DNA from 3 places in the Cupriavidus sp. H39 genome. Region 3 is predicted to be linked to each of the others. Evidence: predicted binding sites of a transcription regulator. Region 3 holds the regulator's gene; each other region holds the start of a gene.

Region 1 (7,982 bases), on a different replicon from region 3:
GCTCCGCCGCCACCACGAAGCGTCGGGCAGCCAGCATCGGGCGCAGCAGGGCAAGAGGGTGGCGCCGCAGGGTCAGGCCCATGGCGCGGTAGTCGCCAACGATCTCCTCTCCCTCTGTTGCCTGCGCCCGCTCCGGCGGCACTTCGGCAATGTCCGCCGGACGCAGCAAGTCCTTGTCCGCCACTGCGGCAGCCGCCTGCCACAGGGCTTGCCGGCGATTGCCTGTGATGGATTCAAGCGCGTTGCCGGCAGCGAGGACCTGGAGGTCGTGGCGATCCAGCGTCGCGCGCCGGGAGAGGTCCGCGGTACTGGCGAATGGACAGACCGCGCGCGCTTCTTCAATACGCTGGCCAGCCTCCCGACGCATGCCACGCAGCATCGACAGGCCAAGGCGCACCGCCGTTGCCGGAGAACCGGGAACAGATTCCATCGTGGAATTCCAACCGCTCACCGCGACGTCGGCCGGCAACACGATCACGCCATGCCGCTTGGCGTCTTGCACCAATTGCGAGGGGGTGTAGAACCCCATCGGCTGGCTATTTAGCATCGCGCAGAGGAAAGCTGCTGGCTCGTGACATTTCAGCCAGGCCGAGGCATAGACCAGCAGCGCGAAGCTGGCGGCATGGCTCTCGGGAACCATACTCGCCGAAACCTTGGATTTGCCGGAATATGCTCTCTGCGAACTCGCGGTCATATCCACGCTCGAGCATGCCCGAGACGATCCGCTTGTGGTACTTGTCGATGCCGCCCCTGCGTTTCCAGGCGGCCATGGCACGGCGCAGTTGATCCGCTTCGCCAGCCGAGAAGCCAGCCGCCAGCATGGCGACTTGCATGACTTGTTCTTGGAAGATCGGCACGCCCAACGTGCGCGACAGCGCCTTTTCCATTGCCGCGCTTGGATAGGTGACAGGTTCGAAACCTTGCCGCTGGCGAAGATAGGGGTGAACCATGCCGCCTTGGACAGGCCCCGGGCGAACGATGGCCACCTCGATAACCAGGTCGTAGAAGGTCCGCGGCCGAAGCCGTGGCAGCATGGACATTTGGGCGCGGGACTCGATCTGGAAGACGCCGACCGTATCGGCCTTGCAGATCATCTCGTAGGTCGCTGGGTCTCGGCGGGAATATCTTGTAGCTCAAACGCCTCGCCGCGCTGCTGTGCTACTAGGTCCAGCGCGCGACGCACCGCTGAGAGCATGCCCAACGCCAGTACGTCGACCTTGAGCAGACCCAGCGCGTCCAAATCGTCCTTGTCCCACTGGATCACACTGCGGTCAGCCATGGCAGCGTTCTCGATGGGAACAAGACGCGATAGCTTGCCCCGAGCCAGCACAAAGCCGCCGGTGTGCTGCGACAGATGGCGTGGGAAACCGAGCAACGACACGGCCATGTTGGCCCACCGTTGGGATAGCTCTGCGTCTGGATCCACACCGCTCTCGTTGAAGCGCCGCAGCAAATCTGCTTTTCCATCGAACCAGTGGTGCGATTTGGCCACCAGATCAATGATCGCGGGATCGACGTCGAACGCTTTGCCGGCATCGCGTAGGGCGTTGCGCGGTCGGTAGGTGGTCACAGCCGCAGCTAGCGCGGCACGATCTCGCCCGTACTTCCGGTAGAGATACTGGATCACCTCCTCGCGTCGCTGGTGCTCGAAATCGACGTCGATATCGGGTGGCTCGCCACGTTCCTTGGAGATGAAGCGCTCGAATAGCAGGTTGCCCCGCGCAGGGTCGACCTCTGTGATGCCCAGGCAATAGCAAACGGCGGAATTGGCGGCCGAGCCCCGCCCTTGGCAAAGGATGCCGTTGGAACGCGCAAAGCGGACGATATCGTAGACCGTCAAGAAGTACCGCTCGTAGTCCATTTCTCTGACGAGGGCGAGTTCGTGTTCCAGCTGCTGTTGTACGGTGAGCGGAATGCCGGCGGGATAGCGGCGGTGCGCACCCGCATAGGTTTCTGTGCGAAGGTACTCCGCGGGCAGCACGCCATCCGGTATCACTTCGTCGGGGTATTCGTAGCGCAATTCGTCAAGCGAGAACTGGCAGAGATTTGCGATGTGGATCGATTCCGTCAGGTAACGATGCGGGTAGATGTTGGCCAGGCGCAGCCGCGAGCGCAAATGCGTTTCCGCATTCGGAGCCAAGTCGTACCCACAGTCTGACACTGGCCGGCCCACACGGATCGCCGTTAGCACATCGTGCATCGGCTTTCGCGAGCGCACATGCATGGTCACGCAGCCGGTGGCCACGACGCGAAGGTGGTGTCGCGCTGCGGCTTCTTCGACGGTGCCACGATGGATGTCATCCATCGGCCGGTACAACAGGTTCAGGCCCATCCAGGCACGACCTGCGAAGGTTGCACTGACCCATGAGGCTTGCGCATCCAGCTTATCGAATGGCACACCATAGTCCGGCGTGAAGACAATGAGGCAGTCCGGCAGGCCCCTGAGGTGCTGGTAAGGAGCGTCCGGCGCCGCCAAGTCGCGGGGCGTCAGCACATAGGAACCTTTTCCAGCGCGTATGCGGCCAAGGGTGATGAGCTCGCACAGGTTGCCGTAGCCCTCCCGGTTTCGGGCGAGTGCCAGGAAGGAGACGGCAGGGGAGGCATCAGCATTTTGCAGGCGGAACCAAGCTCCCACGACCAGACGCATGCCCGATTTTTTCGCCTCCGTATGCGCGCGCACGATCCCAGCAAGCGAGCATTCGTCCGTGATCGCCAACGCATGGTAGCCGAGTTCTGCTGCGCGTTCGGCAAGCTCTTCCGGACGCGAGGCCCCCTTGAGGAAGGAGAAATTGGAATAGCAGTGCAGCTCCGCATAGTCGGGTAAGCCCGCCGGGATTGTCTCGCGCATGATTCACCCGAACAGCCCGTGCAGGTACCAGCGTGCCTCGTCACCCTCCCGGCTGCCCATACGTTCTTGGAAAATCCAGTAGCAGGTGTGGTCCTTGCCCTCGGCAACGAAATAGTCGCGCGTGACCAGTTCACCTCCCCACCATCCCGCCTCGATGCGCTCAGGTGGGGAAACAATGTGCAACGGCGAGCCGTAGAAGGGGCGGTGATCGCGCTCGATTAGGGCTACCGGTTTGCCCAGAAGCCATGCGGGGCGGGGGAGGGCGGCTGGCAATGGCAGGCGTATTGGCTTTTTCGTGGCCGGCATCCAGTCGTTGGCGACCTCCGGCCGGTAATCAGCGCGCAAGCAAGGCTGGCGGACGTTCTCCGGACCGAGCCTGGCGCTGAGCAGTTCCAACAGACGCGCGTGATCGGCAGGTGTCCCTCCCGGCTCTGGGAATAGCGAATCGCTGGGCGGGGCGACCGGCTCCGTGTCAATAGCAGTAAGCGCTACCGCGATCGTCGGCGCGACGGCAGTCACCAGCGCGAGTCGCTCTTTCAGAATGCGTACGAGGTGATCTTCATGCCAGTTCGGCTCCGCAAGTGCGATCTCGATCTTGGTTGGCGGGATGGCGGCCCGGCCGCGTTCATGGCGCAGTTCGAAGGCAAACCGTTTTACGGCTAACTGCCAGGCGGTCAACCACCCGATCATTTGTACCAACAGCCCGCGGCCGTAGGCAAGCGTCACCTCGGCATGCTCGATCCGGTCCGGCAGATCCAAGGCTGAATGGAAGGCGGATGGAGCTTCGGCCCACTCGAAAACCTCCGGTGCCTCCGCATATGCGCGGTCCAGGGCCTCCACGATGTCGCCGCCGCATCGGCGCTGCAGGCCCGCGCGAGGCAGGCGGCGCAGATCCGATAGTGTGCGGCAGCCGAGGCCGTCAAACCAGTCGGCAAAGGGCCGCGCAGCAGGTAGTATTTGCACCGGCATGCTGGCCTCGAGCAGAGGGGACTTTTGCTGCGGCCCGCGGCGCTTCACGAAGTTGACGGTAACGCCGCAGGCTGCCGGCTCAAGCGCCAGCCGTAACGGGGCAGGGGAGGCATCGCGAGCGCATGCCGCGGGTCGTACGACAAAAAAAGTGTTTCCGATGTGTGCGCAGCGAGATGAAGACGTCGCAAGGCGTCATTGCGCAAGTGCGATTGCCAAAGGACCAAGACACCACAGGTGCCGGCCCGCAACGTTTGCTCAGCGGCCCAAAGGACATCCGCAGTCCGTTGCGCTTCGATCCACAGTAGCCGCTCCGGCGGTATGCTCCAGTTTGCGAGCGCAAGCACTTGCGGCGCGTAGGGAGGTGCTAAGAGGGCAATCGGGCGTGTTGAAGACGCGGCGAGCGCCGGACGCAGCAGCCGGAGTTCGCCGATACCGGGCTGTCGCTGTAGCAACTCTGTCAGGCAGCCGACGGGCCAGCCGCCGCCGGGCAATTCCTTATCCAGCGACGAGTAGCCGGTCGACACCACGCGTGCGTTGCCCCTGGCCAGCTATGAGGCAAGCCAGAGCGAGGGATGGATGGTTTCGGGGGCAACTGTCAGCATCAGTCCGGTATCCTGCTGACAGTGTACTGTATATCCGTACAGTATTCACGTGTCGAAAAGTCCACCCGGCGCAGCAGCCAGCACAGCGGTTGCGGGGAAACGGAATTCGTGAGACTGGGATGTCTTCTGTGAGACTGGAGTTTTCTGAAATAGTGCGACTGCCCTGACTTGCGGCTATCTCGTAGCAATGCCCCTATCAGTTCCGAGCTCTGACAAGAGCAATCGCAATCTGTGAGTCCGGCTCCGGGTTCGAGCCGCAACCAAGTTGAAGAGCCGCGATCCTGCAAGAGTCGTGGTTTTTGCATCTGGAGGCCGTTGAAGGTGTCATGCCGTGGCACACCCGGCTGCATGTACAGGACTACTGTAGGAAGCAGGAATTAGCTGGACTGGCGTGCAATTCCCGCCGACGCTGAGCCCGGACCCTGACGGTCGGCACACAGTGCACCCTTTGCTGACTAAAGCAGTGAGTGGTCAAGATATCGGCGCGGCGGCCGTCAATACGGGGCAACTCCATTTTCTGTCTGCGCCATGCGTTACATATCGATCCGAGACCAGCACCTCGCTATCCTGGCCAGTGACCGCGATGCCTGGCGGGCACGGGTGGAAGGAAGATTTGACGTCGAAAGTCTCATTCGGTCATGCGTTCCGGATGCCGCCACTTGCGATCCACGCGTTGTGGCCGACGCGATCCGGGAGTGGTTCGACAGTTTTGACCGTGCCACGCAGCATAATCTCTCCATTGCGGTCATTCGAGCGGACCGCCAAGAGGAGATCCCTTGGAGAGAGCTCCCAGCCGATGGTTGCGTGCCGGGATCTTTCATACTGAGCTATAGGGTCCCACCTACTTGACGGATTTAGCCGCCCGCAACTATTGTTTCTTGAGACTATTCGGGAAAGGAGGTCCAGAATGCCGCAGAACATGATCGTTCAGGGCGAACCGCTGGCCAGCCAAAAAGCCCGAATTCGAGAACAGATGGCTGCGATCGTGCTGAAGTGCTGGCAGGATCCTGCGTTCAAGGCAGCATTGCTGGCGGACCCCAAGACAGTGCTCCAAGCCGAGGGCGTGCTGGTGAATCCGGACATCGAGTACGTCTTCATGGCGGACGAAACGCCTAAGCTGCATTTCGTCATCCCGGCGCCACCGCTAACCCAACCGCTCACCCAAGACGAGATGCTCCAGATCGCGCGAGCTGGAACTCAGCTCATCCTGCCGTCGATTATCTGCTGACGCAATTCGCCAGTGACCGGGTTCCGTGCTCGCGAGAGTGCGTATAAGTTTCGCCTCGAGGACGCCCTCCCGGGCTTTCAGTACTCACTGGCGGATTTCGAGGTTGACCTCTGGATCAACCGATTCCGAGTCGACCAGAACATCCGCATGGCAGGCGCGGACAAGGAGATCTTTCCGACGGTCGCCGCAGCACGGCAGGATGCGCTCCAATGGATCTTCGAGGGGTTGGCCAATGGCTATACGGCCATTTTCAACAAACTGAACCTCTGCAATCCACGAGTCGCCCATCTCTGCCACAAGATCAATCAAGCATACCCCGAGGGTTGCCGTACATTCGTTACTGCGTTTCTGTCCCCGTCGTCCCAACACTGCTTCGGCTACCACTACGACGAGGTTGACGTCTTTCTTGTCCAGATTCACGGGACCAAGTCTTGGTCCGTCGCAGAGCCCGACATGCCATTTCCCATTGAGGGAATGCATAAGCCGCCCGTAGCCCAAGACCAGTCCGGACGTGAATACCTTCGCGTCGATCTTGGGCCGGGTGACGTCTTGTTCATCCCGCGAGGTCACATTCACCGGGGGCAGCCGGGCGAAGCAGGTTCACTGCACCTTTCCGCAGGCGTTCACCTGCAGACGGTGGCCGACGGTATCGTCTCGATGATCCGCAAAGTTAGCATGCTTGAACAGGTCTTGCGTCGCCCCCTTGAGCTTGCTCAACAAGAAGAGGCGGTGCGCGAAGCGCTGCAAATATTGGATTCTCAATTCGGCACTCAGATAGCGCAGGTGCGAACGAAAACATACCTACCGCATGACAGCCTAACCTCGATTCTGCGCATCGGTAGTCTCGCGCCTGACGACGTTCTCGTATGCGCCGGACGGGAGCCTTTGAATTATTGGCTGTCGCGCGAACTTTCCACCATCGAGGTGTTGGGCCTACTGTTTGACTACGGCGTGCGCTCCGAGCCTAGTGCCAAAGCGGCTGTGCCGGCCGGATACTTCCGCGCATTGCAGATGATCAACGACAGGCTTGAATTCTCCCCGCGCATCCTTGCTCAGGAACTGGGAATTGCGATTGAGGACACACTTGAGCTGGGGCGCCAACTCCTGACTATTGGGGCCTTGGAGTACAAAAATAAGTGCTGATCTCATGCTTAATTGAGGACGCTAAGGTCCACTCAGACGACGAGGCCGGCCTCCAAGAAATCGCGAAGAGAGTGATTGACCGGCTACAGCCAGACCGCCCTTCGGACCCTGCTGTGGTTGTGGGCTTAGAACAAGAACTCGTCGCGCTCTATAAGCGCATGTGTCTTCCCCTGAAGTGCGCCGTCGAACAGCACTTCAATCAATTGCCAGCAATCGGACTGGCTCAATGGATGAAGGAGCAACTGGGCCGCTGCCAAGTTCTCGACAGGGCGCTCTACAAGCAGTCACAACAGCTCATAGCCGAATTCGTCGTGGTCGAGGCTCGGTATGGATCAGACAAAACAGAATTACGGATCAAATTTCCCTGGGTCGAAAAGTCCGAACTAGACTCGATACGGATTGCGTCAGCGGACAAGCACCATGGGCAGCACGTGCTAAAGCTCAATTTTTGCGGCCAGCGCGCGCTGTATTACAAACCTCGAACTGGATCTGGCGCGCAACTGCTGGCAGACCTATCTCATCTGCTGGCTCGTGAGGACCTTCAGCTTGGAGTAGCCGAAGTATTAGCGCGTCAGGGCTACCATTGGATGGCTGAAGTAGCGTATCAGGCGACGCTCGATAAGCGGTCTGCCCAGCGGTTCGCATTCAATGGCGGTGTGCTGTATGCAATCGCAAGTGTTCTGAACGCGTCGGATCTACATTTTGAAAATATTATCGCAACTGTTGAGGGACCTGTGGTGGTGGACTGCGAAACGCTGTGTCAGCCACGATTTTCCGAGGCGGCGGCAGCTTTTTTACTGAAGCGACCTCGCGAAGAACACGACGACGTTACATCCCTCTTCTTGAACTTCGATCATTATGGCGGGCAGGACATTGACTACGGTGGCCTCAGCTGTGTGGAGTTCTTGTTTCGTGCTGATCCTAACGCTGGCCTGCAGATTGTACTTTCGTCGGAGCAACGACAGCTTGTCCATTATCGTAGCCGCAGCGCAGTAGAAGTCGAGGGACGACGCATAGCACCGGCAGTCGAATACTTCGAGATGTTCAGTCACGGCGTATGGCGTGCTTCAGAGTTCATTAGAGAGTTCAAGGATGAACTGTTTGCTCTCATCCCGCCCACATCCACATTTCGAGTTCCACTTCGCGCCACGCGAGTCTATGCCGCCCTGCTGGCAGAACGAATGTCAGCCAT
Region 2 (7,982 bases), 1.5 Mb from region 3:
GCTGGCGAGGAGCCAAAGCAAAAAGCCGCGATCTCTTGCGAGATCGCGGCTTTTCAAATAGATGGTGGCGAATCAGGGACTCGAACCCCGGACCTGCGGATTATGATTCCGTCGCTCTAACCGACTGAGCTAATTCGCCAACGAAGACTGAGATTATACCTAGGGTTTCGAGGCTGTCAACACCTTGCGGCGAAGATTTTGCACGACGCTTCGCTCAAACAAAACGGCAGGCCACAGGGCCTGCCGTTTTAGTCAATGCCGCACGAATGCTCAGTCGTTGGCGTAGATGTTCACGTCCTTGGTCTCGCGAACGAACAGCGCGCCGATCACGAAGGTGATGGCAGCGATGATGATCGGGTACCAGAGGCCGTAGTAGATGTTGCCGTTCTGTGCCACCAGCGCGAACGAGATGGTGGGCAGCAGGCCGCCGAACCAGCCGTTGCCGATATGGTAGGGCAGCGACATCGAGGTGTAGCGGATGCGCGTCGGGAACAGTTCCACCAGCATGGCGGCGATCGGGCCGTAGACCATGGTGACGTAGATCACCAGGATGACCAGGATCACCAGCACCATGATCGTGTTCATCTGCGCCGGATCGGCCTTGGACGGATACCCGGCCGAAGACATGGCGCCGCCGACTTCCTTCTTGAACGCCGCGATCTGGCTCTTGCTGGCATCATCGAAGCTGTTGCTGTTGGCAAGCTTGGCGTCGAAAGCCTTGATTTCCTTGTCGCCGATCTTGACCGAAGCCACCGTGCCCGCCGGAGCGTTGACCACCTCATAGCTGGCCGATGCCTGGGCCAGCGTGCGCTTGACGATATCGCATGAACTGCGGAAGTCCACTTCGCGGGCGATCGGGCTGCCCTGGAACGAGCACTGCTTCGGGTCCGCGGTCACCACGATCTGCGCCGATTGCTGGGCACGCTCCAGCGCCGGGTTGGCGTAGTGGGTCAGCGCCTTGAACAGCGGGAAGTAGGTCAGCACGGCCAGCGCGCAGCCCGCCAGGATGATCCACTTGCGGCCGATCTTGTCGGACAGCGAGCCGAAGAAGATGAAGAACGGCGTGCCGATCACCAGTGCGCCGGCGATCAGCAGGTTGGCCGTCTTGGCATCGACCTTGAGTACCTGCGTCAGGAAGAACAGCGCGTAGAACTGACCCGTGTACCACACCACGGCTTGGCCGGCGGTCAAGCCGAGCAGGGCCAGGATCACGATCTTGAGGTTGCGCCACTGGCCAAATGACTCGGTCAGCGGAGCCTTGGAGGTCTTGCCCTCTGCCTTCATGCGCTGAAATGCCGGCGATTCGCTCATCGACAGGCGGATGTACACCGACATCCCCAGCAGCAGGATCGACAGCAGGAACGGGATGCGCCAGCCCCAGGTCTCGAAGTTCGGGCCGGTGAACTCGCGGCACAGCAGGATCACGATCAGCGACAGGAACAGGCCCAGCGTGGCCGTGGTCTGGATCCACGAGGTGTACGCACCGCGCTTGCCGTGCGGGGCGTGTTCGGCCACGTAGGTGGCGGCGCCGCCGTACTCGCCGCCCAGCGCAAGGCCCTGCAGCATGCGCAACGCGATCAGGATGATCGGCGCGGCCCAGCCGATGGTGGCGTAGCTGGGCAGCAGGCCGACGATAAAGGTCGACATGCCCATGATCAGGATCGTCACCAGGAAGGTGTACTTGCGCCCGATCATGTCGCCCAGGCGACCGAACACCAGGGCCCCGAACGGCCGCACGATAAAGCCGGCGGCGAAGGCGAGCAGCGCGAAGATGAAGGCCGAGGTCGGGTCAAGCCCGGCGAAGAACTGCTTGGCGATAATGGCCGCGAGCGAGCCGTATAGATAAAAGTCGTACCACTCGAACACCGTACCCAGCGATGAGGCAAGAATCACCTTGCGCTCTTCACGGGTCATCGGTGCGTTCTGCGCGCCCCCTCCGGGCACCGCGACGTTTTGCACGTTTGCCATTTGTCTCCTCCGTCTGGAATGAATCTCGGGCGGGGCGTGGCGCGCGGGAAGCACCGCGCGGCTGGCCACTATGCCCAGAGTTGCAGAGGATTGTGGGTTGCGAAACTTACTGCGGTCTGACAGATTCCGGCGCGCAGGCGGCAAAACCGTCGGGGTATACGCTAGCCGCCGGCAAGGCTTTGGATGCTGCGCTGCAAGGGTCGGCGCGCCTGCGCCGCGCAGAAATGCGGCTTGCGTGCGTGCCGCTATGCAGCATCGGCGCCCGGCCCGCGCGAGGCGCCTTGCGAGGGCATCGCCGACGGTGGCGCGGCGGGGCGCTCGGCCTCGGCATCGCTATGGTTCATGCGCCAGGCGTAGAGCGCGGCCATCAGCACGTAGACCACCAGCGCCCCCTGCGCGCCGACCCAGAACGAAAACGGCCAGCCAAAGAAGTCGAAGCGCAGGTCGCGCGCAAACCACGCCACCACGAAGGTGACCGTGAACCAGACCGCGAGCAGGCCGCCGATCCAGCGCAGGTTGCGGTGCCAGGCGAGGCGCTGGCGTGCTTCGGCGCCGCCGGGAGTGGGACTGTCATTCATACGGAGGGAAAGTTCTCGGGGCGGCGCAGCGTCACGCGGAAATGCGCACCGGCCAGCCGTGGCGATTGCTGGTAGACGTGGTCGGAGATCTGGACGTCGCCGCCGTGCTGCTGCACGATTTCGCGCACGATCGCCAGGCCCAGGCCGCTGCCTTCGGTGTTGGTGCCCAGCACGCGGTAGAAGCGTTCCATCACGCGGTCGCGCTCGGCCGGCGCAATGCCCGGGCCGGTATCTTCCACGTCCAGGTAAGCGAATGGTTCAAAGGCATCGGCGCTGACCCGCACCGTGGCCCGGCCGCCGCGCGGGGTGTAGCGGATGGCGTTGTCGAGCAAGTTGTTCAGCATCTCGGTCAGCATCAGGCGATTGCCCTGGACCACCACCGGATGGTCGTCGGCATCCAGGCCCAGGTCGATGTCGCGCGCCCAGGCCTGCGGCAGCCAGTCCTTCACCACCTCGCGCGCCAGCGCTGCCAGGTCCAGCGCGGCCATGCCGCCGGTGCCGGCCAGGTTCTCCATGCGCGCCAGCGACAGCAGCTGTGTGACCAGGTGCGCGGTGCGTTCCGAGCTGCCGGCGATCTGCGCCAGCGAGCGCCGCAGCTCCTCGGGGGACTGCTCGCGCTGCGCCAGTTCGGCCTGCATGCGCAGGCCTGCCAGCGGCGTCTTCATCTGGTGCGCGGCATCGGCGATAAAGCGCTTCTGGGTCTGCACCGACTGGTCCAGGCGTGCCAGCAGGTCGTTGAACGAGCCCACCAGCGGCGTGATCTCCTGCGGCGCGGCGCGCTCGTCGATGGGGCTGGTATCGCCGGGGTTGCGCGCACGGATGCGCTGCTGGATCGCGGTCAGCGGCGCCAGCCCGCGCGACAGCCCGAACCACACCAGCACCACCGCCAGCGGCAGGATCACGAATTGCGGCAGGATCACGCCCTTGATGATCTCGTTGGCCAGGCGCGCGCGCTTGTCCAGGGTCTCGGCCACCTGCACCAGCACCGGCTGGGTGCCGCTGACCTGCTTCAGTTCGATATACGTGTAGGCCACGCGCACGTCGTTGCCGGCCACGCGGTCATCGCGCAGCGACACCAGCCCCGCGTGGCCCTGGTCTTCCTCGGAAGGCAGCGGCAGGTCATGGTCGCCGGCGATGTACTCGCCGCGCTTGCCGACCACTTGGTAGTAGATGTTGTCGGTCTCGTCGGCGCGCAGGATCTCGCGCGCCGACAGCGGCAGCTGCAGCGTGACGCGGCCGTTGACCTCGCGCACCTGCTGCGACAGCACGATGGCGCTGGCTTCCAGCGCGCGGTCGAAGGGGCCGTTGGCGATCGACTTGGCCACCAGGTAAGTCACGGCGATGCTCATCGGCCAGAGCAGCAGCAGCGGCGCCAGCATCCAGTCGAGGATCTCGCCGAATAGCGAGCGCGGTGCGGGATGGGCGGTGCTTTCCTCCAGGTGCGGCAGGGCGTCCGCCAGGTCCTGGTCGGTGGCGTCCGGGGCGGGAGGCAGCGGTGGCGCGGTGCGGGGCACGCGCCGCCAGGGCAGTCGCAGCAGGCTCATGTCGGCGAGGTTGCGCTCAGGTCAGTCGCGTGGCCTGCATGCGATCGGTACGATCAATGCGGCGCGGCCACGGCCGGCTGGAATTTTTCCAGGCAATAGCCCAGCCCGCGCACGGTGGCGATGCGGATGCCGCCCACCTCGATCTTCTTGCGCAGGCGGTGCACGTAGACCTCGATGGCGTTGTTGCTGACTTCCTCGCCCCATTCGCACAGGTGGTCCACCAACTGTTCCTTCGATACCAGGCGGCCGCTGCGTGTGAGCAGGATCTCGAGCAGGCCGATCTCGCGCGCGGACAGATCCAGCATCTGGTCGTTCAGATAGGCGATGCGCCCGACCTGGTCGTAGGCCAGCGGCCCGTGCCGCATCAGCGTGGCGCCGCCGCCGGCGCCGCGCCGCACCAGCGCGCGCACGCGCGCTTCCAGCTCGGACAGGGCGAAGGGCTTGGCCATATAGTCGTCGGCACCCAGGTCCAGGCCCTTGACGCGCTCGTCGACGCTGTCGGCGGCGGTCAGGATCAGCACCGGCAGCATCGCGCCGCGCGCGCGCAGGCGCTTGAGCACCTCGAGCCCGCTCATGCGCGGCAGGCCCAGGTCGAGGATAAGCAGGTCGAAGGTCTGGGTCGACAGCGCCGAATCGGCTTCCAGGCCATTGGCGACATGGTCGACGGCATAGCCAGAGTGGCGTAGCGAGCGTGTCAGGCCGTCGGCCAGCACGTCGTCATCTTCGGCGATCAGAATGCGCATGGTTGTCTCCACCCTGGCCGGCATCGCCGGCACCGGTGCGCAAACAGGGGCGCGCGGCGCGAAGGGGCTTGCCAAGCATACTGTTTTTTTATACAGTACCCGCACGTTCCGCTGGGGCCGCCCGGGGAGACCCCCTGGAGTGCGGCCGCGCAGATAGCCGGGCCGGCGCTGATGCCGGCAAATGCCGGTGCCGCGCCACATGCGGCCTATTTATACACCATTGACTCAAGGACGACCATGGACGACAAGAAGGCAGGTGCCGGCGTGAGCGCCGAGAAGCAAAAGGCGCTTGCCGCCGCGCTCTCCCAGATCGAGAAGCAGTTCGGCAAGGGCTCGATCATGCGCCTGGGCGACGGCGAGGTCGAAAAGGACATCCAGGTGGTTTCCACCGGTTCGCTCGGCCTGGATATCGCGCTTGGCGTCGGTGGTTTGCCGCGCGGCCGCGTGGTCGAGATCTACGGGCCGGAATCGTCGGGCAAGACCACGCTGACGCTGCAGGTCGTGGCCGAGATGCAGAAGCTGGGCGGTACCTGCGCCTTTATCGATGCGGAGCACGCGCTGGACGTCAACTACGCCTCCAAGCTGGGCGTGAGTGTCGGCGACCTGCTGATCTCGCAGCCGGACACCGGCGAGCAGGCGCTGGAAATCACCGACGCGCTGGTGCGCTCGGGCTCGATCGACCTGATCGTGATCGATTCGGTGGCGGCGCTGGTGCCCAAGGCCGAAATCGAAGGCGAAATGGGCGATTCGCTGCCCGGCCTGCAGGCCCGCCTGATGAGCCAGGCGCTGCGCAAGCTGACCGGCACCATCAAGCGCACCAACTGCCTGGTGATCTTCATCAACCAGATCCGCATGAAGATCGGCGTGATGTTCGGCTCGCCGGAAACCACCACCGGCGGCAACGCGCTGAAGTTCTACGCCTCGGTGCGCCTGGATATCCGCCGCATCGGCTCGATCAAGAAGGGCGACGACGTGATCGGCAACGAGACCAAGGTCAAGGTGGTCAAGAACAAGGTGTCGCCGCCGTTCCGCGAGGCCTTCTTCGACATCCTCTACGGCCAGGGCATCTCGCGCCAGGGCGAGATCATCGACCTGGGCGTGGATGCCAAGATTGTCGAGAAGTCGGGCGCCTGGTACAGCTACAACGGCGAGAAGATCGGCCAGGGCAAGGACAACGCGCGCGAATACCTGCGCGAGAACCCGGACATTGCCGACGAAATCGAAAACAAGGTGCGCGCCGCACTGGGCGTGGTGGCCATGAACCCCACGGCCGCGGCCGCGGCGGCAACGATCGAAGACTGATCGGGCCGGCGCCCGCTGCGCCATCCGGAAAGGCCGGGGCATCGCCGATGCCCCGGCCTTTTTGCTTGGCCCGCAGGGCCGGTCTCCGATCCGCTGATTCCCGGTCATCCCATGGCAACCCGTCCCCCGCTGTCACTGAAGGCCCGCGCCGTCGGCTACCTGTCGCGCCGCGAGCACAGCCGAGCCGAACTGGCGCGCAAGCTGGCGCCCCATGCCGAGTCGGCCGAGCAGCTGGAACAATTGCTGGACGCGCTGGAGCGCGAGAATTGGCTGTCGAACCAGCGCTTCGCCGACAGCCTGGTGCATCGACGGGGCGCCCGCTATGGCACCGCGCGCGTGATGCAGGAGGCCAAGACCCACAAGCTGGACAGCGAGCAACTGGGCGAGCTGCAGGAGCGCCTGCGCGCCACGGAGGCCGAGCGTGCCCGCGAGGTCTGGCGCAAGCGCTTCGGTACGCCGCCCGATACGCCCGAGGCACGGGCGAAGCAGATCCGCTTCATGGTGGCACGCGGTTTTTCGCGTGCGGTGGTCGGCAAGATCATCCAGGGCGCGGACGAGGACTACGGCGACGGGGATTGAACTCGCGTCCGCAGGCCAGGCGCGAGTACCTGTGCTGCCGTCATGTGTATTTCGCTGCGTTGCGTCATCGCGCCATGCCCACTATGCATTCTTGTCAGGGCCGGAAGGCAGTGTCCGCTGGTGCATTGCGGCAATGCTGACCGGCCTGCCCTGGCGCCATGGTCGGCCGACAATCCTGGCGCGACAGTCGCCGCACAAGGATGTTCCCGGCCAGCGCGGCCTGGCATGTTAAACTCCCCGGGTTATTTCGGTGCCGCGGCACCACGGTGCCCCAGCCCCCGGATTCTCCCGTCGCCTCCGTATCTTCCGTATTCTCAGCCTGGCCATGCCTCTGTCCCAGCCCGTCAACCGCTCCCTGCGTCACCGTCGCGCCATTTCGGCCGAGGCGTACCAGAGGGAAGACGGCCTGTGGGACATCGAGGTGCGCCTGACCGACACCAAGCCCCGCGATATCGAACTGGCCGGCGACCGCATCCGGCCGCAAGGCCAGCCGCTGCATGACCTGTGGCTACGCATCACCATCGATGAGGAAATGACGGTGGTGGATGCCGAGGCCTGCTCGGATTGGGTGCCGTATCCGTCCCACTGCGACACGATCGGCCCGGCTTACCGCAAGCTGATCGGGCTGAACCTGCGCAAGGGGTTTCGCAAGGCCGTGCGCGAGCGCCTGGGCGGCATGCACGGCTGTTCGCACCTGACCGAAGCCGCGGGCGTGCTGCCCAGCACCGCGATCCAGGCCTTTGCCGGCGAGGTCATCAGTATCCGCGACAACGGCGAGGACGATCCGAATCCGGAGCCGCCCTATCAGTTGAACGGCTGCCACGCCCTGCGTTTCGACGGCGAGGTGGTGCGTCAGTTTTACCCGCGCTGGTATGGTCACCAGCCGACGCCCAAGGTACGGGCCGAGGCCGCGCCTGCCGTCGCATCCGCGCCGCAGGCGCAGCAGCCCGCGGCCAATGGCGACCGCGGTGGTCACGCAATCGACGGCAACGACGCTGTCCCGGCCGAACGGCCGACCGGCACCTCCGGCTGATTCTCAGGATCGGCCAGCCGGCGAGAGAGTTCGTCTTCATTCAGATTCTTCCCTTCTACCTTTTACGCCTACCCGAAAGGAAACACGCATGAATATCCATGAGTATCAAGGCAAGGAAATCCTGCGCAAATACAATGTGCCGGTTCCGCGCGGCATTCCCGCGTTCTCGGTTGACGAGGCCCTGAAGGCCGCAGAACAGCTCGGCGGCCCGGTGTGGGTTGTCAAGGCGCAGATC
Region 3 (7,982 bases):
GTTTGACGAATGCCATGATTCAATCCTTTTCGAATGCTTTACATCCAGTGATGTGAAAGACGAGAGCCTTGCTGTTGCGGTGCTTGCGGGTCAGGAATCCTTCGCAGTCGAGCAGCGTGCCGAGCGGCAGCCGCTCCAGACGCTGGCCAACCTGGCCGATCCCCATCGCTGCGATTGCAAACTCGACCTGCCGCGGCGTGTTCGCCTCGACGGCCTCGCCGCTGTACTGCAGGATGCAGTTGACGACGGGGACCCCGGCCGGGGTATAGCGCAGGGCATCGCGTTCCGCCAGGGTGGCGGCAAGCCGAAGCTGGTTCAACGCGGGGCCTCTTGCTGGTTGCAATCCTTGCTGTTTCCCGTGCCCTGGCCGACGCTGTCAGCCACGGCGCGCACCGCAGTCCGCACTCAGGCGGCCTGGGCTTCGGTGGTCGTTTGCGCGGCCTTGCGGGCTTCTTCGCGCTGCACTTCCTTCATCATCGGCGAAGGTGCGGTCTCGGCCTTCTTGGTCTGCACGATCAGGTGGCGCAGGACGGCGTCGTTGAACTTGAACGCGTGTTCCAGTTCAGCCAGCGTTTCCTTGCCGCATTCGATGTTGAGGCAAACGTAGTGAGCCTTGGCCAGCTTCTGGATCATGTAAGCCATCTGGCGACGGCCCCAGTCTTCCACGCGGTGAACGTTGCCGTTCTGCGAGGTCACGAGCTGCTTGTAGCGCTCGATCATGGCCGGCACTTGTTCGCTCTGGTCCGGGTGGACGATGAAGACGATTTCGTAATGACGCATTGACGCTCCTTTTGGGATTAGCCACCCGGGCGTCACGAGTCCGGTGTGGCAAGGTTAAATAGCCTTAAATTATAGCCCGCCGCACGGCATCAGCGCAAGCCACTGATTACACGGGCAAATCAGGCACTGGCGAACACCGCCTGCAGCCTCGCCGGATCGCGCGCCAATCCCGCATCTGCCGCCAGGGCAAACGCCAGCAACACGCGCGCCTTATAGGGGTTGAGGTCCGCGGCCGACACGAACACACCGTCGGCAGGACTCGGTTGCGGCGGGATCGCCACATGGCCCGCACCGGTACGCGAACTGCGCACCACCGCCATCCCGGCTCCGGCGGCGTCGGCGAGCGCGGCTGCCAGCACCTCATGGACCGAGCCATTGCCGGCCGCGGCCACCACCAGACCGGCGACACCAGCCTGCACCAGCGCATCCACCACCACCCGCCCAGGCTGGGCATAGCTCGCCACGATCTCCACCACCGGCCAGGCCGCCGGCATCGGCCCGATGATCGACGCCGCCCGCGGCGACCGGACAAAGCGCACATATTCATCCTGGACGAAACCCAGCGGCCCGCACGGCGAAACAAAGGCATCCACCGCCGACGTATGCGCCTTGGCCACGTCGCGCGCCGCGTGGATTTGCTGGTTCAGCACCACCAGCACGCCCTTGCCGCGCGCATCCGGATGGCCGGCGACGCGCACCGCATCCAGCAGGTTCAGCGGCCCGTCCGCCGACAGCGACGTCGACGGACGCATCGCCGCGGTCAGCACCACGGGCACCGGGCACGATTGCGTCAGGTGCAGCGCCATCGCGGTTTCTTCCAGGGTGTCGGTGCCGTGCGTGATCACGATTCCGGCAACGTCCGGCTGCGCCGACCAGTGCCCCACCCGCGCCGCCAGTGTTTGCCAGAGCGCGAAGGTCATGTCCTTGCTGTCGACCTGCGCCACCTGCTCGGCCTCGATGCGGGCGACCGACCGCAAGGGCGGCACCGCGGCCAGCAAGGAGGCCACCGGCACGGTCGCCGCCTGGTAGCGGGCGCTGCTGGCGGCGCTGCCGGCCGCGCCGGCGATGGTGCCGCCAGTGGCCAATACGACAATGCGGGGCAATTGGGTCATGGGATCGCGCAAGGAATCGTTGTGGAAGGCAACCGCGATTGTAGCGGGCGCACGCGCCTTGCCGCTGCCGGGACCAGGCGCACTGCGGACGTCCATGCGACACGCCTCAAAATTCTGCTTGCGCTGACGCCGATACTGTATAAAATCACAGCATACTGTTTAAACATACAGTGCCCGGCCCGCCGGACGCAGGATAACGGACCAGAGTTCCCCGTCATCCGGCCCAGGGGCCCTGCACGGAACGGCGATCCCATGGCGACCCTGACACCCCGGCAGCAGCAGATTTTCGATCTGATCCGCAACACGATCCGCCGCACCGGCTTTCCGCCCACCCGCGCCGAGATCGCAGCGGAGTTCGGTTTTTCCTCGCCCAATGCCGCGGAAGAACATCTGCGCGCACTGGCGCGCAAAGGCGTGATCGAACTGACGCCGGGCGCGTCGCGCGGCATCCGACTGAAGGTAGCGCGCAGCGATTCGGAACTGCCGGACCAGTTCTCGTTGCCGATGGCCGGCGTCATGCAGCTGACGCTGCCGCTGGTAGGGCGCGTGGCGGCCGGCAGCCCCATCCTGGCCGCCGAGCATATCGACCGCCAGTACCAGGTCGATGCCTCGGTCTTCGATGAGCGCCCGGATTATTTGCTGCGCGTGCGCGGGCTGAGCATGCGCGACGCCGGCATCCTCGACGGCGACCTGCTCGCGGTGCGCCGCGCCAGCGAAGCCGCCAACGGCAAGATCGTAGTCGCGCGACTGGGCGACGACGTCACCGTCAAGCGCCTGCAGCGGCGCGGTGGCCATATCGAACTGATTGCCGAGAACCCCGACTTCACCAACATCATCGTCGAGCCCGGTGAAGAGTTCTCGCTGGAAGGCATCGCCGTCGGGCTGATCCGCTCTTCCGGTTTCTAGCGGCCACGATCGCGGGCGGTCAGCCCGCGCGGGCCCACCCGCTCCCATTGCTTTGCAGATGCCGCCCGGCTTGCCGGGTGTTGACCCCGCTTTGCCAAAAAAGAGGTGCCACCATGCCGCAAATCCACCACGTCGCCGCCCGCCGTCCGGTCAAGCCCGTGCCGTTTCGCCAGAGCAAGGGCGTACGCGTCTATCAGGGTACGCAGCGCCGTACCATGGTCGGCAGCATGGCCGCAATCTGCCGCATGCTTGAACTGGAAACCTCCGAAAAACTGGCCGCCTGATATTCGCGGACGCCTTCGACGCGACTGCTCCGCCTCGGTCAGCTACGCGCGCACGCCTTCGCTTCAGCTTCCAGTTCCACCGGCGTCAGCTGGGGAAACCAGGTATCGGTCTTGCGCAATTCCAGCGCGGTGCCGTCGGCCTGTGCCGTCAGCGAGATCAGGTAGGCGTATTGGTATTGGCCGCTTGCGACGGTCTGGCCGATGCGGATTTCGGTTTGATTTTTCGCGGGCAACTGGACCAGCGTCGCGTCATCGCCGAGGTTGTTGCGCAGGCACTTCGCGACATCGGCCATCTTGGCCGGCGTGAACAGGCGCATCGGCGGGCGCGCGCGGACATCTTTCTCGGAAGTACCCGTGGCACACCCTGCCACCATGGTTGCCATCGCTACGCCAATCAGTGCCGCTCGAACAGACATACCACCCCCGGGGAATGCAAAACGGCGCCCTTGCGAGGCGCCGTTCTGGAAAATGCTTGGGGTGGCTGATGGGACTCGAACCCACGACGACAGGAATCACAATCCTGGACTCTACCAACTGAGCTACAGCCACCGTAGAGGTCATCAGCGAAGCGCTGATCGACGAAAAACAAGATTATACAAACAGATTTTCGAGATGGCTAGTATCCCGCACAAAAATTTTTGCCGGACAGGGTCAGGATCGCGGCGGGCTCCATTTGGCCTCGAGCAGGACCGCCTGCTTGATGGCTGCGATGGTTTCTGCTTCGGTATCAAATTGCCCCAGCAACCGGCGTGACTTGCCATTCAGCACGGCTTCCTGCAGCGCCTTGCCTGCGGCAGCGGAAGTACCGGGGTGCCAGCAGTAGCGCGCCGTCCATTTACCATCCTGGAGCTGCTCGGCCACCCAGATCACCCTGAAGTCTTCATAGACGACGCCGAACGGCGCTTCGTTTTCCACGTTGTCTTTGTCCATGCTGCCTCCCCGCCGGCACAGTCCGCATGCCGCGTCCGATCTCCCCTGGGGAACGTGCCGGCCATCGTATCACGGGTCTTGCACTACTCCCGGAAACCCCCGCCAGCCAACCCATATGCTGAACACAGCCCCTACCTCGGCAGGGTTCATGCGGCACGTGCCCGAAGCGATACTCGAGTCCGAGGGACATTGACCCCCCTCGACCTTCCCGTCAGGCGGCCCGCCCCATTGGCCGCCTGCCTCTTTTTCCCTTCCCTTGGCTAGTCGATGCCTCCATGGCGCGCCATGCCTGCGATGGAACCTCCTGCCCGCGAGCGAGACCAACCGACGTGATCGAACACAGCGAACAGGCCATGCAGAACAAGTGTAGATGGAGGACGAGGATACTTGCCGTGATGGCGCTGGCGGGCTGGCTCGGCGGATGCGCTGCAGGCGGCGCCGACGGCAGGGAATCGAGCATCACGACTTACGGCACACTGGACGTGGGCATCAGCCATACGCGATAACGGCCTCGATGCGGATTCAGCGAAAATCCATTCTGCGTGACCGATGGAACGCTTGCGCGGCAAGTTGGTCAAACCCGTTCGTCCCGGTGGTGCCGGCCGAGCGCGCAAAAAAAGAGTCCGCAGCGCGGACTCTTAACTTTAGCGATCTCAAATGCCCTGAAGGCCGTTGCACTCTAACTGCCACGCGGGGAATGCACCATTCGGGTAAACGAAGAGCGCCATGCGGCGAACATCAAATCGCCGACGCGCCAACGAAAAAAAAGCCCGCCGGAGCGGGCTAATAATCAGTTGAAGAAAGCCCTGTATTCGAGGGCAGGCACAGTGTAAGAAAGTGCCCTGCCTCAGCGAATTAGGGGAATCCCTTTCCGGACGCCGCTTTCCGGGCGATCCGGCATCTCATGTGCGGCGCGCGGAGCCCGCGCGCCGCCATGCATATTTTCACGATTCGAAGTTAGAGCGCAGCCTCGGCACGAGGCCGTGCGCGCTTACGCGGCCAGCGGCTCTTCTGCGTGCGGACGCAAATGCGTGCGCGCCTCGTCGAACAGCGCATCCACCTCGGCACGCGTGCGCACCGCATGCATGCGCTTTGCATCGGACAGCACGCGGCGCCAGCCGCGTCCGCCGGCGATGCCACGATGCAGGCCTAGCATGTGCCGTGTCACGGCCCCCATATATCCGCCCTGTTCCACAAGGTCGCCGATATAACGCTGCATCGCCAGTTCGACATCGAGCCGCGATGGCACCGGCGCCCCGGTATCGCCATAGAAGCGCGCGTCCATTTCCGCCAGGACGTACGGCTGGTGATACGCTTCGCGTCCGATCATGACGCCGTCGACATGCTCGAGGTGGGCCACGATTTCATCATGGCTGACGATGCCGCCGTTGATCAGGATCTCAAGCTCCGGAAATTCGCGCTTGAGCTGGTACGCCACCTCATAGCGCAACGGCGGAATCTCGCGGTTTTCCTTCGGGCTCAGGCCCTTCAGGATCGCATTGCGCGCGTGGACGATAAACGTGCCGCAACCCGCCTGCGCCACCTTGCCGACAAAATCGCGAACGAAATCGTAGTGCTCGATCTTGTCGATGCCGATGCGATGCTTCACGGTCACCGGAATCTCCACCGCATCGCGCATCGCCTTCACGCAGTCCGCCACCAATTGCGGCTCGGCCATCAGGCAGGCACCGAAGGCGCCGCGCTGCACCCGCTCGGAGGGGCAGCCGCAATTCAGGTTGATCTCGGCATAGCCCCACTGCTGGCCCAGTTTCGCCGCCATGGCGAGATCGGCCGGCTCGCTGCCGCCCAGTTGCAGCGCGACCGGATGCTCGGCCGCATCGAAGTCGAGGTGGCGCGGCACGTCGCCATGCAGCAGCGCGCCGGTGGTCACCATTTCGGTATACAGCCAAGTGTGGCGGCTGAGCTGGCGATGGAACATGCGGCAATGACGGTCGGTCCAGTCCATCATCGGCGCAACCGAAATGCGGCGGGGATTTACGTTCATGGAAATACAGCGTTTGGAGGCGGTCCGGGCGCGGCGGCACCGCAGGATCCCGGGACGCAGCGCCGCGACATATGCAGGTCACGGCACCCGGCGGCTGGGGCGGCCACGCGTACAGCGAGTGGCCGGCCCGCGCGAAGACGTGAGTATAGGCTACCGTGCCAAGGTCTGCTGCGCCCCACTGCGTGCCGCTCAGCGCGGCGCGGTGCGCTCGATCCAGGTGGCGAACGTGGCCAGGAACTTGCCAAGGAACCCCTTGGTCGACTCGTTGGCAATGCCGCCCTGCTCGTCAAACAGCTTGTCGACGCCGCTGATATAGGCCTCGGGCTGCTGCAGGATGGGGATATTCAGGAATACCAGCGACTGGCGCAGGTGGTGGTTGGCACCGAAGCCGCCGACGGCGCCTGGCGATGCGCTGACGATGGCGCCGGGCTTGCCGTCCCAGACGCTGCTGCCATACGGACGCGAGCCCACGTCGATGGCGTTCTTCAGCGGCGCCGGCACCGAGCGGTTGTATTCCGGGGTCACGAACAGCACTGCGTCGGCACGGCGAATACGGTCGCGGAACGCAGTCCAGGCCTGGGTCGGCTTGTCGTCGAGGTCCTGGTTGTACAACTCCAGGTTGCCGATCTCGACGATTTCCAGCTTGAGCTGCGCTGGCGCCAGTGCGATCAACGCCTTGGCCAGCTTGCGGTTGTATGACTCCTTGCGCAGGCTTCCCACCAGTACAACGACATCACGAGGATCACTCATTACGGCTCCTTTGACGGTGTGGACGGAATGGCACAGGCGGCGCCCGCGCACGGCATGGCCGTGCCGCAAGCGCCGGACCCTGCCGTCACTCTACCCGAGTCGGCCCCGAGGTGTCCTGCGCAGCGATGTCAGTCATGCTTGCCCAGCGCCGCCAGAGGATGCGCCTCGGGCCGCCATGGGCTGTCGAAGAACGACAGCGTCTTCTCGCGGCTGACTTCGTCGAGCCGTGCGTACTGCCAGCGCGGCTTGTGGTCCTTGTCGACCGCCAGCGCGCGGATGCCTTCCACGCCGTCGCCCTTGCGGAATACGTAGTGCATCATGTCCAGTTCCATGCGCAGTTCGTCTTCCAGCGACATGCTGCGCGCGCGGCGGATCTGCTCCAGCGTCACGCACAGCATCAGCGGCGAGCGGCTGCGCAGCATGGCGGCGGTCTGCGCGGCCCAGTCGCCCGGTGCATCGCTGACGGCGGCAAGGATATCCAGCGCGGTGTTGCCGGCGAACAGCTGGTTGATCTGCTCCGACAGCCCGGCCAGCGTGCTTTGCGCGGGCACGCAATCTTCGCGGTGCGCGGCGGTGAAGGTCTCGATATGCGCCAGCACCGCAGCGCCGCTGGCAAATTGCTGCGCGCGCAGGGAGTCGACCAGTTCCGCAAGGCGGTTGCCGGGCAGGTAAGCATCGGCCAGGCCGGCGTACAAGGCGTCGGCGGCATGGATCACGGTGCCGGTCAGGCCCAGGTATTCGCCGATGCGTCCGGGTGTGCGCGCCAGGAACCAGCCGCCGCCCACATCCGGAAACAGCCCGATATTGGTTTCGGGCATGGCCATTTTGGTGCGATCGGTGACCAACCGCAGGCGTGCGCCCTGCGAGATGCCCATGCCGCCACCCATCACGACGCCGTCCATCAGGGCGATATAAGGCTTGGCGTAGCGGTGGATCAGGAAATTGAGCGCGTATTCCTCAACAAAAAACTGGTCGAGCAGCGGATCGCCCGCATGCGCCGCCTGGTGGAAATAGCGGATATCGCCGCCAGCGCAGAACGCCTTGCCGCCGGCACCGGCCACCACCACGGCTGCCACCTCCGGGGCTGCGGCCCAGTCCTGCAGCGCCTGCGTGATGGCGCGGATCATGTCGAGCGACAGGGCGTTGAGCGCCTGCGGGCGGTTCAGCGTCAGGTACCCGATGCCGCCGCGGACCTCGGTCGTGACGAATTCAGTC

Evidence for each region. Region 3 encodes LexA, which represses DNA repair genes until DNA is damaged. Its sites were predicted from a motif close to ACTGTATNNNNATACAGT; they were not measured.
Region 1: the regulator LexA is predicted to act here: its motif matches at 4,445-4,462, upstream of imuA (translesion DNA synthesis-associated protein ImuA).
Region 2: the regulator LexA is predicted to act here: its motif matches at 4,913-4,930, upstream of recA (recombinase RecA).

What each region holds. Positions count from the first base shown of each region.
Region 1 is NZ_CP189847.1:421,067-429,048, forward strand. It holds partial or broken gene ACOCMH_RS14360 (error-prone DNA polymerase) at 1-2,848, opposite strand, end outside; gene ACOCMH_RS14365 (DNA polymerase Y family protein) at 2,852-3,817, opposite strand; gene imuA (translesion DNA synthesis-associated protein ImuA) at 3,862-4,344, opposite strand; gene ACOCMH_RS14375 (nitrile hydratase subunit alpha) at 5,327-5,647, shown strand; gene ACOCMH_RS14380 (JmjC domain-containing protein) at 5,660-6,790, shown strand; gene ACOCMH_RS14385 (DUF4135 domain-containing protein) at 6,784-7,982, shown strand, end outside.
Region 2 is NZ_CP189848.1:838,672-846,653, forward strand. It holds tRNA gene ACOCMH_RS19355 (tRNA-Met) at 63-139, opposite strand; gene ACOCMH_RS19360 (MFS transporter) at 271-1,968, opposite strand; gene ACOCMH_RS19365 (DUF4212 domain-containing protein) at 2,214-2,546, opposite strand; gene ACOCMH_RS19370 (sensor histidine kinase N-terminal domain-containing protein) at 2,543-4,090, opposite strand; gene ACOCMH_RS19375 (response regulator) at 4,144-4,833, opposite strand; gene recA (recombinase RecA) at 5,071-6,135, shown strand; gene recX (recombination regulator RecX) at 6,247-6,714, shown strand; gene ACOCMH_RS19390 (DUF2889 domain-containing protein) at 7,040-7,747, shown strand; gene sucC (ADP-forming succinate--CoA ligase subunit beta) at 7,836-7,982, shown strand, end outside.
Region 3 is NZ_CP189848.1:2,352,380-2,360,361, forward strand. It holds gene rpsR (30S ribosomal protein S18) at 1-16, opposite strand, end outside; gene priB (primosomal replication protein N) at 20-319, opposite strand; gene rpsF (30S ribosomal protein S6) at 406-780, opposite strand; gene ACOCMH_RS26260 (asparaginase) at 900-1,892, opposite strand; gene lexA (transcriptional repressor LexA) at 2,145-2,798, shown strand; gene ACOCMH_RS26270 (hypothetical protein) at 2,912-3,082, shown strand; gene ACOCMH_RS26275 (hypothetical protein) at 3,121-3,465, opposite strand; tRNA gene ACOCMH_RS26280 (tRNA-His) at 3,556-3,631, opposite strand; gene ACOCMH_RS26285 (hypothetical protein) at 3,734-4,012, opposite strand; gene dusA (tRNA dihydrouridine(20/20a) synthase DusA) at 5,004-6,017, opposite strand; gene ACOCMH_RS26295 (NADPH-dependent FMN reductase) at 6,207-6,767, opposite strand; gene ACOCMH_RS26300 (enoyl-CoA hydratase/isomerase family protein) at 6,896-7,982, opposite strand, start outside.